DNA from 2 places in the Streptomonospora sediminis genome. Region 2 is predicted to be linked to the other one. Evidence: riboswitches for the same ligand, from Rfam matches in the RefSeq annotation. Region 2 holds a riboswitch; the other holds the start of a gene.

Region 1 (7,104 bases), on a different contig from region 2:
GCGGCGTAGGCGCCGAGACCGACCTCGGCGAGCCGCAGCAGCGGCCCGTGCTCGCGCAGGGCCTTCTCGGCGTGCGCCACGTGGCGTGCGCAGTCGGCTCCCGCGACCTCCGGGTCGGCGCTGTGCTGGTCGAGCGGTTGCAGGACCCCGCCCGGCGAAGCGAAGTCGACCGTGTAGCCGGCCTCGGTGAACAGTGCGTGCGGGGCGGCCACCTCCTCGGCCCAGTAGCCGGTCGGGTATGCCGAACCGTCGGTGCGCTCCCAGACATCGGCTGCGGACATGACGATCAGGATCTTGTTGCCCATGGGGCTGTTCCTCTCTGCGGGTGGCGGGTACCGGCCGGGGCCGGGCGGCGGGGCGGCCGGCCGCCGGTCTCTTGGGGGCGGCCGAACAGCCGGCCCGTATTCAGCGTGGTTCACCGCCTCCCGCCGCACAGGGCGCATACCGTGCCCTGTGCTGCCGCGGACGGGCGGACCTAGGACTCGGCGGTCCAGGCGGGAACCCCCGGTATCGGCGACACTGGGAAGCGTGGGTAAGAGCAACCGCGAACTGGCCGACTTCTTGAAACGGGCCCGCAGCCAGGGCGATCCGGCGCGCTCCGGCCTGCCCGCGGACAGCCGCGTCCGCCGGGTGCCGGGCCTGCGCCGCGAAGAGGTCGCCCTGCTGGCGGGGGTCTCGACCGACTACTACGCGCGCCTCGAACAGGGCCGCCCCATCACCCCCTCGCCTGCCGTGGTCGAGGCGCTGGGCGGCGCACTCGGCCTCGACGCGGCCGGGCGCGCGCACCTGCAGGACCTCATCGGCGTGCAGGCGGCACCGGTACGGCACCGGCCCCGCGGCGTCCAGCGGGTCCGGCCCGGCATCTACCAGCTCCTCGACGCGCTCGACGGCGAGCCCGTCCTCGTCCTGGGCCGCCGCACCGACATCCTGGCCGCCAACCGGATGGCGCGGGCGCTGTTCGCCGACTTCGAGCGGATGCCCCACCGCGACCGCAACTACGCACGCTGGATGCTCCTCGACGACGGCGCCCGCTCCCTGTTCGCCGACTGGGCCGACCAAGCGCGCGCCGCCGTCGAGAGCCTGCGGCTCGACGCCGGCCGCGACCCCCACGACCAGGCCACGGCCGATCTCATCGCCGACCTGCGCGAGCACAGTCCCGAGTTCGGCCGGTGGTGGGAGCAGCACCGCGTGCACCAGCGCACGCACGGCTCCAAGCGGCTCCGCCACCCGCTGGTCGGCGAACTGACCGTCGAATACGAAACCCTCTACCTGCCCGGAGACCCCGACACCGCCTTGTTCGTCTACACCGCCGAGGCGGGGTCGCCCTCGGAACGGGCACTGGATCTCCTCGCGAGCTGGACCCGCACCGGAACGGCCCCCGACCCCGACCCCGGCCTCCGGCCCGGCTCCGACCGCGCCGGCGGCGGCTAGCCGCACCGCCCGGGCGAGACCCAAGTCACATCCGCTCCTGTCACATTCGGCCGAGCCGCGTTGTCAAAGGCATGAAAGCAACGGCAAGGCAACGCCAAGGAGCGCACCATGACTGCTCGTTTGAACATCTACGACAACGCGGTCGCAATGAAGGCCCTGCAGCACTTCGTCTCGGCGAGCAAGGTGGTCGCCGGATCGTCGCTGCCGACCGCGACGCAGCACCTGCTGCTGCTGCGCGCCAGCCAGATCAACGGCTGCGGATTCTGCACCGACATGCACTCCAAGGACGCCGCCCACGACGGCGAGACCGCCACCCGCATCAACATGGTCGCCGCCTGGCGCGAGGCCACGCTGTTCACCGACGCCGAGCGCGCCGCGCTGGAACTCGCCGAGCAGGGCACCCGCATTGCCGACGCGGCCGGCGGTGTCACCGACGAGGCGTGGGCCGATGCGGCGCAGCACTACGACGAGGAGCAGTTGGGCGCCCTGGTGGCCCTGATCGCGATCATCAACGCCTTCAACCGCGCCAACGTCATGATCCAGCAGCCCGCCGGCGATTACCAGCCCGGCCAGTTGGGCTAACGGCAAGTACGGCAGCACACCAGTGCGTCGGTACCGCAGGACGGGCGGTACCGCAGCGCTCGCCCCGGGCACCCTCGACGGTGCCCGGGGCGTTGTGCTGCCCGCCCCGCAACGGAGCCGCTCATCGCTCCGGGTAACGGGCACCATCAGCCGCTTTCGGGGCGGTATGTCAGAATTGCGGCTGACCACCACGACGGCGGACCGAGGAAGACCGGTGCAAAACCGGCGCGGTGCCGCCACTGTGAGCGGCGAGCCCGTCCGACCCCGCCACTGTCCCTGAGGGGATGGGAAGGCCCGGACCACAGCGCAGACCCGCGAGCCAGGAGACTCACGCCGTCGTGCCTCACGATCCGGGGCGGATTACCCCAGGGAGGACAGGCTTTCGCCATGCACGGACACCGCGAACCGACACCGACACGCGTCGCCCCGATCCCGGGGGGACCCCGCCCGTGCCTGTGACCCCAACGCGCCGCGCGGCGCTGGGTATGGGCGCCCTCGGCGCCGGCGCCGTGCTGCTCGGCGGCTGCGCCGGCGAGCCGGCCGGCCGGCGGCCCAAACGCGGCGGCACCGTACGCGCCCTGTTCGCCGGCGGCGGCAGCAACGAGTCGATGGACCCGCACGTGCAGCCGCTGTTCATCGACCAGGCCCGGCACAAGGCCCTGTACGAGAAACTCACCCAGTTCAACGCCGACATGTCGGCGCGCGGGCAGCTCGCCGAAGACTGGACCGTCGGCGAGGACGGCGCCCGCTGGCGGTTCCGGCTGCGCAAGGCCCGGTTCCACGACGGCCGCAAGGTCACCGCCGACGACGTCCTCGCCAGCTTCGCGCGTATCAAGGCGCCCGCCGACACGCCCCGCAACGGCCGCACCCTGCTCGGCCCGGTCGATACCGCCAGCTCCCGGGCCATCGGCGAGCGCACCGTCGAACTGCGGCTGAACGCCCCCACCTACGAGCTGCCCGCGCTGGTGGCCGGCACCGGCATGCACATCGTCCCGGCCGACTTCGACGACCGCGACCCGGCAACGGCGGCCGTGGGATCGGGACCGTTCACCCTCGCCTCCTTCGAGGCCGGCCGCTCGATGGCCGCCGAACGCTTCGGTGACCACTGGGACGACGGCGGCGCGCTCATCGACCGGCTGGAGTTCCTCTCGGCCGAAGCGGAGGCGCGCGGCAACGCCCTGCTCGGCGGCCAGGGCGAGTACATCCACGACATGTCGGCGACCTTTGCCCGCGCCAACGAGGACAACCCCGCCATCAGCGTCGTGCGCACCCCCAACAGCGGCATGGCCGCCCTGGCGATGAAGACCGACCAGCCCCCGTTCGACGACCCGCGCGTGCGCAAAGCGTTCCGGCTGCTGGCCGACCGCAAGCGGCTGGTCGAAGTGGTGTTCTCCGGCGCCGGGCGCGTCGGCAACGACGTGTTCGGCAGCGGCTACGAGTACTTCGCCGCGGACCTGCCCCAGCGCGGACGCGACCTCGACCGGGCGCGCAGCCTGCTGAAGGCGGCCAACGCCCAGGACCTCGCGGTGGCGTTGGACACCTCCGAAGCCGCACCCGGCTTTGTCGACGCCGCCACCCTGTTCGCCGAACAGGCCGCCGAAGCCGGCCCCGCCGTCGACGTGCGCGTGGGCAACCAGGACACCTTCTTCAGCGACATCCTGGACAAGGGCGTGTTCGCCTCGTACCGTTCCGGCGCGATGCCCATCCCCAACCACCTCGCGCTGCGCATGGTCTCCGACGCGCCGCAGAACGTCACGCGGTGGCGCAGCGACGGCTTTGACGAGAGGTTCGCCCGCGCGCAGGCCACCGGCGACGAGCAGGAGCGCACCCGCCGTTACCAGGAGCTGCAGCAGGAGCTGTACGACGACGGCGGCCTGATCGTGTGGGGCTACAACGACTGGGTCAACGCCACCTCCGCGGCGCTGCACGGCGTCGAGCAGGACGCGCCGCCCAACACCGCTGACTGGGCGAGGTTCGACCGGGTCTGGCTGGAGTGACCGCGGCCGTCCTGCGCCGCCTCGCCATCGCGGCGGCGCAGCTGTTCGCACTGTCGGTGCTGGTGTTCGCCGCCACCGAACTGCTGCCGGGCGACGCCGCCGAGGCGGTGCTGGGCGACGACTACACCCCGCAGCAGGCGGCGGAGATCCGCACCCGGCTGGGGCTGGACGACCCGCCGCTGGAGCGGTTCGCGCAGTGGTGGCACGGCCTGCTCACCGGCGACCTGGGCACCTCGCTGGTGTCGGGCCGGCCGGTGGCCGCGCTGGTGGCCGAGGCCCTGCCGCCCACCGCGATCCTGGCCGCGGTCACGCTGGTGGTGCTGGTGCCGCTGGCCGCCGCCATCGGGCTGGCGACCGGAGCCCGCGAAGGCGGCATGCTGGACCGGGCGGTCTCCGGCGCCACCCTCACCCTGTACTCCATCCCCGACTTCGCGCTGGCGATGCTGCTGGTGCTGGGGCTGTCCCTGCACGCGGGCCTACTCCCGGCCACCGCGGTCGGCGCCGGCGGCTGGGGACTGCTGACCGACCCGCTGCTGCTGGTGCCGCCGGTCGCGGTGCTGCTGTGCCGGGTGGTGGCGCTGCTCAGCCGCCAGGTGCGCGCGGGTACCGTCGAGGCGCTGAACAGCGGATACGCCGCCCATGCCCGGCGCCTCGGTGTCGGCCGCCGCCGGCTGCTGCTGCGCCACGCCGCCCCCAACGCGCTCGCCCCCGCATCCGAGGAGCTGGCGCGGGTCGGCGACGGGCTGCTGTCGGGGGTGCTGGTCGTCGAAGTGGTGTTCGCCGTGCCCGGTATCGCCGGCGGGGTGATCGACGCGGTGGCAATGCGCGACGTGCCCGTGGTGCAGGGCCATGTGCTGGTGCTCGGCGCCGCCACCATCGCCGTCAACCAGGTGGCCGAGCTGGTCGCGCTGCGGCTCGCGCCCCGGAGCGAGCAGGTGCGCCGGTGAGGTCGCTGCGCACGGTATGGCCGGTACTGCCGCTCGTCCTAGTGCTGGTGCCCGCCGCCGCTGCGCTGGCGGGACCGGTGGTCGCGCCGCTGCTGGCGGCCGAGCCGGGACCGCCGTTCGCCCCGGCCGACGGCGCCCACCCGCTGGGCACCGACCGGTTGGGCCGCGACGTGCTCACCCGGTTGCTGCTGGGCGGCCGATCCGTGCTCGCGGTGTCGTTCGGCGCCGTTGCCGCGGCCTACGTCCTGGGCGGCGGGATCGGTATCGCCGCAGCCGCCACCCCCAGCCGCGCAGTCGACACGGCATTGCTGCGGCTGCTCGACGTGGTGATGGGTGTGCCGTCACTGTTGCTGGTCAGCGTCGTTGCGGTGTGGTGGTCGTCGCAGACCGCCGTGATCGCCGCGGTCGTCGCGGTCACCAACGCCCCCGCTGTCGCGCGGCTGGTCAGAGCCGCGGCGCTGGACGCGGTGAGCGAGCCGGTGGTGCAGGCGATGCGGTTGCAGGGCGAAGGCCGCGCCCGGATCTACCTGGGCTATGTGGGCCGGCGCATCCTGCGGCCGGTCGCCGCCGACACGGGCACCCGCATCACCGCGGCGATCGCGCTGGTGGCCTCGGCCAACTTCCTGGGCCTCGGGCCCGGCCCCGCGGCCGCGGACTGGGCGGTGGCGGTGGCGCACAACCGGTCCGGCCTGACGCTGCAACCGTTGGCCGCGCTGGCGCCGGCGGCGATGCTGGTCTCGCTCAGTGTGGGACTGAACCTGCTGTGGGACGCGGCGACCCGTCCCCGGCGCCGAAGGGAGCGCAACGCGTGACACAGGTGGCGGCCCGCAACGGCCCCGGACCCGCAGAACCCGAACCGGTGGCCGACGTGCGCGGGCTGAGCGTGCGCGTGGCCGGGCAGCGGCTCGTTGAAGGCGTCTCGTTCACCGCCGTACCCGGCGCGGTGACCGCACTGGTGGGCCCCTCGGGCAGCGGCAAGACGACCACGGCGCTGTCGCTGCTGGGGGAGTGGCCGCCCGGCGCGCAGGTCACCGGCAGCATCCGGGTCGCCGGGGTCGACATTGCCGCCGCCGGCGAGCCGGACCTGGCGGGGCTGCGCGGCGGCACCGTCGCCTACCTGCCGCAGGACGCGGCCGCCGCGCTCAACCCGGCCCGGCGCATCGGTTCGGTGCTGCGGGAACTGGCCGCCATCCACCACCCGCCGGCCGCCCGCGGGCGCGAACGCACCGCCGCGCTGCGGGCGCGCAGCGCCGAAGCGCTGCGCCGGGCCGCACTGCCGGAAGGGCGCGATACCCGGCGCCGCTTCCCGCACCGGTTCTCCGGCGGGCAGCGGCAGCGCGCCGCGCTCGCCGCCGCCTTGGTCTGCGGCCCGCGCCTGCTCGTGCTGGACGAGCCCACCACCGGGCTCGACGCGGCGACCAAGCTCGACGTCATCGCCATGCTGCGCGGCCTCGCCGACTCGGGCCTGGCCGTGCTGCTGCTCAGCCACGACCGGCCCGCGGTGGACGCCCTCGCCGACACCGTTGTGCGGCTCGGTTGCGGCGCTGATGGCCGTGACGGCACTGGCGGCGCTGACGGCGAGGAACGCGCGGCGGGGCCCGCCCGCCGGTTCCGGCCGGCGCAGCACCCGCCCGCGGCAGCCCCGGCCGAACGGCTCGCGCCGAAACCGCCCGGCCCGCCGCTGCTGGCGCTGCGCGGGCTGCGCGCCCGGCACCGCTCAGGGCGCAGGCGTGTCACGGCCGTCGACGGGGTCGACCTGGACCTCGCCGCCGGCACGGTGACCGGCCTCATCGGCGCGTCCGGCAGCGGCAAGACCACCCTCGCCCGGTGCGTGGCCGGGCTGCACACACCCGCGGCCGGCACGGTCGCACTCGACGGCCGCCCCCTGGGGCCGCTGGCGCGGCGCGGCGCCGAGCAGGTGCGGCGGGTCCAGTATGTCTGGCAGGAGGTGCTGACCTCGTTCGACGCTGACCGGGCCGTGGACGCCCAGGTCGCGCGCACCGCGGTACGGCTGCGCGGCCTCGGGCGCGCCGATGCGCTCGCCGAGGCCCGCGCACTGCTCGCGGACCTGGGAGTCGGCGCCGGTACGGCGGCGCGCCTGCCCGGCCAGGTCTCCGGCGGCGAGCTGCAGCGCGCGGCGCTCGCCC
Region 2 (7,104 bases):
GCCTGGCACGCCGGCCGCAAGCGGCGGCCGCGGCAAGGCCGCACGGTGGTGGAACCAGGAACGCGCCCAAGCGCGTCGTAGGAAGCATTCAGTACGTAGCCGGCGCGAGGGGAGTCATGAGCGACAACGGGCCCTACACACAGCCTCCGCAGTACCCGGAGGGGGGAGAGGGCGGCCCCGGCGGGCAGCAGCCGCCCTACGGCGGCGGCCACGGCCAACCCGGCCCCGACCAGGCGGGGCCCCATCCGGGCCAGCCCTACGGGGGCGGCCCTTACCAGGGTCCGCAACAGCCCTACCCCCAGCAGCAGGGCGGTCCCTACGGTGATCCCACCGGAGGCCAGCCCGGTTACGGTCCTCCGCCTCCCGGATACGGTCCGCAGCAGCCGCAGGGCGGCCCCCAGTTCCAGCCGCCGCCCGAGCAGCAGATGTACGCGGGCGGGCAGCCGCCCTACGGCCCCGGGCCGGGCGGCCCGATGGACCCGGGCGGCGGCTACCCGCCGCCCAAGAAGAGCAACGCCGGGCTGTTCGTCGTCATCGGCGGCGGGCTGGTCATCGTGGTGCTGGTGATCGCCGTGCTGGTGGTGCTGGTGCGCCAGCCCGACGAAGAGCCGCCCGTACCCGGGCCGGCGAGCCCCTCGCAGCCCCAGCCCTCCGCTGACGACACTCCCAGCGGGGGTCCGGCGGAGCCGGCCGACAGCGGCGCGCCCTACGCGCTGCCCGAGGACCCGTGCAGCGCCTTCTCGTCGGACACGCTCTCCGAGCACGGCATCCAGGACGGCAGCAAGAACCTGACCGATGCCTCCTCGGCCTGCAACTGGTACGTCGAAGGCGAGGGCGACACCTACGGCGGTTTCTCGGTCACCTACCAGACCCCCTACTCCGGGTCAGACTCCGTTGAGGCCGCCAAGGAGGAGTTCCAGAACAACGTCGACTACGCCACCGACGAGAGCAACAGCTACAGCGAGCTCACGGTCCACAACGAGGAGGAGGCCGACCTCGGCGACGAGGCCGTGCTGGTCTTCTCCACCGAGGTGGTGCTGACCACGCAGGACTCCGTGGCCACGATGCTCATCCGCAAGGGCAACATGAACGTCGAGGTGCGCTACACCCTCTCCCCCGGCCTCAATGCCGGCGAGGACACCCCGGCCCCGCTGAAGTTCTCCGACGTCGAGTCGATGATGCACGACTTGGGCGAGGAGTCGCTGAGCCCGATCGGCGGCTAGTAGGCGGCCGGTCGCAGTGGTGGACCGGCATTGGATCGGCGAAAGGGGGTGCGGCCCGCGGGCCGCACCCCCTTTCGCGTCCCGCTCATGTCCCGCGCCGGTTGCGAGCCGCGTGCCGCGCTTCGGCAAGCCGGCGGGCCTGCCGGACCTGCCCGCGGTTGCGCGGTCGGCGGAGGTCCGGGCCGGGGACGGCGCCCCGGCCCGGCGGGCTCAGCGGCCCGGCTCGGCGCGGACCCGCCGCACGGCCTCGACCATGTTGCGCAGTGCCGGCTCCACCTCGGCGTAACCGCGGGTCTTCAACCCGCAGTCGGGGTTGACCCACAGCTGCTCCGGCGAGAGCACGCGCAGCGCCTTGCGCAGCGCCGCCTCGATCTCCTCGACCGAAGGCACCCGGGGCGAGTGGATGTCGTAGACGCCCGGCCCGATCCCGCGCCGGAAGCCCGAAGCGGCGAGGTCGTCGACCAGCTCCATGTGCGACCGTGCGGCCTCCACACTGGTCACATCGGCGTCCAGGGCCTCGATCGCGCCGACGATCCGGCCGAACTCCGAGTAGCACATGTGCGTGTGGATGCGGGTGCTCGCCGCGACGCCCGAAGTCGCCAGTCGGAAGGAGCCCACGGCCCAGTCCAGGTAGGCCGAGCGCAGCTCCTCGCGCAGCGGCAGCAGCTCGCGCAGCGCAGCCTCGTCGACCTGGATGTGCCGGATGCCCTCGCGCTCCAGATCGGCGATCTCGTCCCGCAGCGCCAGCGCAACCTGGCGGGCGGTCTCGCCCAACGGCTGGTCGTCGCGGACGAACGACCACGCCAGCATGGTCACCGGACCGGTGAGCATGCCCTTTACGGGCTTGTCGGTACGCGACTGGGCGTAGGTGATCCACTCCACCGTCATCGGCGCAGGGCGCGACACATCGCCGTAGAGGATCGGCGGGCGCACGCACCGCGACCCGTAGGACTGCACCCAGCCGTTGGCGGTGGTGGTGTAGCCGTCGAGCCGCTCGGCGAAGTACTGCACCATGTCGTTGCGCTCGGGCTCGCCGTGCACCAGCACGTCCAGGCCGATGTCCTCCTGGAGCGCGATGACCCGGTCGACCTCGGCGCGCATCAGCCGCTGGTATTCGGCATCGGTGATGCGCCCGGCCCGGTGCTCGGCGCGGGTGCGCCGCACCTCGGCCGTCTGCGGGAAGGAGCCGATGGTGGTCGTGGCCAGGTCGGGCTCCTTGCCTGCCGCGGTGCGCCGGCCGTCGCCCACGCGCCTAATCTGCGCACCCAGCGCCTCCAGGCGGGCGCGCACCCGGGGATTGGCAAAAGACGCGGGCGAGCCGGCCCGTGCCGCCGCCCGCAGCTGGGGGCCGACGGGGTCGCCGCGCAGCGCCCTGCCGAGCAGCACGACCTCGTCGGCCTTCTGGCGGGCGAACGCCAGGCGCTCGCGCAGCAGCGGGTCCATGCCGGGTTCGGCGTCCAGGTCGATGGGCACGTGCAGCAGCGAGCACGACGTGCTCACCACCACTTCGCCCGCCAGACCCAGCAGGGATCCCAGTGTCGACAGTTTGGCGGGGATGTCGGCGCGCCAAACGTTGCGCCCGTCGACGATGCCCGCCACCAGGGTCTTGTCGCCCAGGCCCGAGACCCGGGCCAGTTCGCCGACCCCCTCGGGGCCGCTGACCAGGTCCAGCCCGATCTGCTCGGCACCGCTGTTCTTGAGCACCTCCAGGGCCTCTGTGCCGATCGCACCGAAGTAGGTTGAGACCAGCAGGTCGGGCCGGGCTGCAAGGCCGCCCAGATAGGTGTAGGCGCGCTCCAGCGCGCCCGTCCGCGCGCGGCCCTCGTCGGCGGCCAGGACCGGCTCGTCGAGCTGTACGGAGCCGGCCCCGGCCGCCGAGAGCCGTGCGAGCAGCTCGGCGTAGCACTCCAGCAGGTCGTCGAGCAGGTCCAGCGGCCGCCAGCCCTCGGGCGCGTCCGCGGCGGGCTTGGCCAGCAGCAGGAACGTCAGCGGACCGACCAGGACCGGGCGGGTGTCGATGCCCAGCGCCTTGGCCTGGGTGTACTCCGACAGCGGCTTGCCGCCGGCCAGGCGGGGCCGGTCAGCGGGCGACAGCTCCGGGACCAGGTAGTGGTAGTTGGTGTCGAACCACTTGGTCATCTCCAGCGGCTGCAGCTCGCCGGTGCCGCGTGCCATCGCGAAGTAGGCCGCGAGTTCGGACTCGCGGTCGTGCGCGCCCTCGACCAGCGCCCGGAAGCGCTCGGGCACCAGGCCGAACAGAGCCGCGGTGTCGAGGATGTGGTCGTAGTAGGAGAAGGTGTTGGAGGGCACGGTGCCGATACCGGCGCCGTGCAGCGACTCCCAGGTGCCGCGGCGCAGCCGCGCCGCAACCGCGTCGAGGTCGGCGGCGGTGCTGTCGCCGGCCCAGTAGGACTCGCAGGCCCGCTTCAGTTCGCGGTCGGGTCCGATGCGCGGATACCCGTGGACGGTCGTGTTCATCGGGCGGCACCGCCCTGGGCCGCGTTGTGGCCGTATCGCATGGCTTGTTCTCTCCCTCGTCGATAAGCCCGACGATCCGCGGCCGCGGGAGAGGTGCCCGAACGAGCAGGCCACCGCCCTGGCCCTCCCTCGAGGCGCACGGACCACCGCGGGCGCATCCGCGCTCGCGGGCGGTGGCAGGTATTCGGACTTGCGGGCACGGCGCGGCCCTGTCGGACCGCTCCTCCTACCGGCCGCGGCTTCCCAGGCTCGGCGCCCAGTGCCGTTGGCGGCTTTCGTTCCCACTTACCGCTGCGGGGCAGTCCCGGATTCGCACCGGGTTCCCTCTTGCGACACGCACAGCAGGCCGTGCGTGTACCAACCGCGGCTGCAACTATAGACGAGTCCGTCACGAGCGCCGGAGGGCGCCTCCTGCCCACGGAGCGCCCGGGTGCCCGCCAGAGCCGACGAGGCCCCGCCATGCCCCTGTGCGTCTTGTGCCACGCTGCGGACCCATTGGCGAACCTTGTGCGGTTGTTGCCAGCTTCATTACGCTCCGTGTTGCCTGCGCTTCCATTCCGCGTTCTACGCTCGACCGATGGACCGTGTCCGAATTGCAATATCATTCGCAGAACCTGCGCGGATTCCTAGGGCGACAGAGTCACCGGCACCCGTATTCAGACCATTGAAGGACGCTCATCCGTTGAAGCACCAGCCCGTCGGCCCGCACCCGTCGTCCCGTACCCCGGCCCTTGAGACCTCGCCCCGCCGTTCGGTGGCGCTGCGCGCCGCCTCCGCAGCGGCTGCGCTGGCACTGCTAACGCTCACTGCCTGCACGGGAGGCGGCACGGACCCTGCATCGTCCGGGGGGTCTCCCCAGCCGACACCCGCCACTGGCAAGGACGATGAGCTGACCGCCGTCGACGCCGACCGGATCTCCGGCCTGAAGGAGGAGACCTCGACCGAGGACATCGACGGCGGCGTCGACGTCGAGCTCGCCTACCCGCGGATCCCCAAGGCCGGCCCGTTCGCCGACCGGCTCGCCGAGGTCAGCGAGCAAGGGGCGCAGGACTTCGCCGAAGCCGCGGCGGGCGCGAAGTCCTACACCGTCGACTGGGAGGTCAGCGTGGCCGGCGGCAACGTGATGGCGGTCCGGCTCACCCAGCACGAGAAGGACGGCGACGGCGAGCGCACCGGCTACTCCACCTACTGGTACAACACAGAGTCCGGACACACCGCGTACTCCAGCGAGCTGCTCGCCGGCCAGCAGGAGCTGGAAAAGCTCGACTCGCTGGTCAAGAAGCAACTCAAGGACGGCGACGCCGACACCACCAAGCTGCACCCCATCGCCAAGCTCTACGACTCCATCGGGTTCAACCCCGACGGCGACCTGGTGGTGGAGTTCAACGAGGGCCAGATCGCACCCGCCAAGGCCGGCCGCATCCACGCGGTGGTGCCCAAGAAGGACGCCGATCCGCTGCTTTCCCCGTTCGGAAAGCGCGCGCAGTCGGCCGCCGTGGTGGTCACGCCCAAGTTCAGTATCGACAAGGCGGCCGCTCCCAAGGGCGGCCCGGCCGAGGGCAGCGTGCCGGGCATGTTCGCCACCGGCACCGACGGCGAGAAGGTCGACTGCCGCGCCGCCGACTCCAAGTGCATCGCGCTGACCTTCGACGACGGCCCCGGCCCGCGCACGCCGGAGCTGTTGGACGCCCTGGCCGAGCACGACGCCAAGGCGACATTCTTCGTCACGGGGACCCCGGTGCGCGAGTACCCCGAGACCGTGCGCCGCGAGTACGCCGAGGGGCACGAACTGGGCAACCACACCGTGCACCACCCCGACCTCACCTCGCTGAGCGACGACGGCACTCTGGAGGAGCTGACCACGGTCAACGGCCTGGTGCGCCGCGAGACCGGGCTGAGCATGGACGTGATGCGCCCGCCCTACGGAGCCACCAACAACGCCGTCGCCAAGGTCACCGAGGAGCTGGGGCAGGCGCAGATCCTGTGGAGCATCGACACCAACGACTGGCGCGACCACGATCCGGAGGTCGTGAGCGACCGGGCGGTGGAGCGTGCCAAGCCCGGATCCATCGTGCTGATGCACGACATCCACAGCAGCACCATCGACGCCGTACCCGACATCCTGGAGCGGCTGACCGAGAAGGGTTACACCATGGTCACGGTGTCGCAACTGCTCAGCGAGACCGAGCCCGGCGAGGAGTACATCGACGGCTACCCACCGGAGCCCTCGCCCTCGCCCTCGACCGAGAAGTCGGACTGACCACCGGCGCCACCTGGGCTTTTGCGATCGGCGGCGGTCACGTACAGTGCGACGCGGATCATCCGGGCGCGGGGTGTCCCAAGTGCGGGGCACCCCGCGCTCGCGCGTAGGGTGTGCGCCGTGGTGCAGGGACACACTTCGCCGGATACCCGGTTACCCGCGCAAGGGCCGCCCAACCGCCCTATTCGTGTCCTCAACCGGCCGCTTGCCAGGCGGCCCTGGGGGAACGCGATGGTAAAGGGCGGCCGTTCCCGACGATGAGAGCAGCCACAGCGTGCCCCGTGGATGTGAAGGGAATTTCGATGGCCGTTGCGTTGGCCCGCGACTATGCCTGGTTGCGGGAAACCCAGCCGGACCTCGCCGAAGCGTACTGCCTCTCCTACGTCCGAGGACTCAGCAAGGCCACCGCACTGGGCCGGCTCGGCGTCGCTGAACGCGACCTGCGTCTACTGCCCATCGCCGAGGCCGTCGAAGCCGCCCTGTGCACCGAGGGCCGCCCCCCGATGACCGTCCACGCGCTGTCGGTGGGCGGTTGGACCGTCATCGTCGAGCCCACGGGTTGCCGGGTCACCCGGCCCGAGTGCTACCGCACGCTTTCGGCCGAGACCGAACTCGTGTCGGTGCGGGTGCTGATGGACCACCGCTACGAGTTCCGCTGGGTAATCGACGGCGTACTGCAGACCTTCTTCGACGCCCGCGCTCCGCGGGTGCGCCGGGGTACCCGCCCCGACACGCTCGACACCCATATGAACGCCGTCGGACTCGGCGGTGCCGCCCCCGACACCGACCCCGGAGCCGCGGTGCTGGCGCTGGCCGACCGGGTCACCGGTGTGCGGATACGTTCCTCCCACCTGGCCGGCCCGCTGCTGGGCGCCGAACTGGACTACTCCGCGCTGCCGCTGGCTCCCCGGTAACCCCGCTGGCCCGGGACGCGGTCGTGCGCGCCGCGTTGCCCGCTGCCGGTCCATTGACCTGATGTGGTCAGTTGGCGGCTTGCTGTTCTGCGCGCCGACCGGGTGTTCTACGTTTCTGGGGAAGAATCCGGCGCACAGCCCGGACCCGGCGGCGGCGCAGCCTGTTCGGCGCCCTTGTCCGGGCGCGTGCCGGGCCGCCCGGACACGTGGAAGGACCCCGGCGCATGTC

What was found. Region 2 has a riboswitch for cobalamin ahead of metE (5-methyltetrahydropteroyltriglutamate--homocysteine S-methyltransferase). Riboswitches for the same ligand answer to the same signal wherever they lie in the genome.
Region 1: another riboswitch for cobalamin. It lies ahead of ACYVD5_RS06605 (ABC transporter substrate-binding protein); the one in region 2 lies ahead of metE (5-methyltetrahydropteroyltriglutamate--homocysteine S-methyltransferase).

Annotation. Positions count from the first base shown of each region.
Region 1 is NZ_BAAGYZ010000021.1:237,677-244,780, reverse strand. It holds gene ACYVD5_RS06620 (type 1 glutamine amidotransferase domain-containing protein) at 1-305, opposite strand, end outside; gene ACYVD5_RS06615 (helix-turn-helix transcriptional regulator) at 529-1,431, shown strand; gene ACYVD5_RS06610 (carboxymuconolactone decarboxylase family protein) at 1,540-2,013, shown strand; cobalamin riboswitch at 2,174-2,363, shown strand; gene ACYVD5_RS06605 (ABC transporter substrate-binding protein) at 2,463-4,010, shown strand; gene ACYVD5_RS06600 (ABC transporter permease) at 4,007-4,957, shown strand; gene ACYVD5_RS06595 (ABC transporter permease subunit) at 4,954-5,769, shown strand; gene ACYVD5_RS06590 (ABC transporter ATP-binding protein) at 5,766-7,104, shown strand, end outside.
Region 2 is NZ_BAAGYZ010000066.1:9,067-16,170, reverse strand. It holds gene ACYVD5_RS12815 (DUF3558 domain-containing protein) at 117-1,223, shown strand; gene metE (5-methyltetrahydropteroyltriglutamate--homocysteine S-methyltransferase) at 1,434-3,701, opposite strand; cobalamin riboswitch at 3,860-4,079, opposite strand; gene ACYVD5_RS12805 (polysaccharide deacetylase family protein) at 4,384-5,961, shown strand; gene ACYVD5_RS12800 (DUF6461 domain-containing protein) at 6,264-6,875, shown strand; gene ACYVD5_RS12795 (polysaccharide deacetylase family protein) at 7,100-7,104, shown strand, end outside.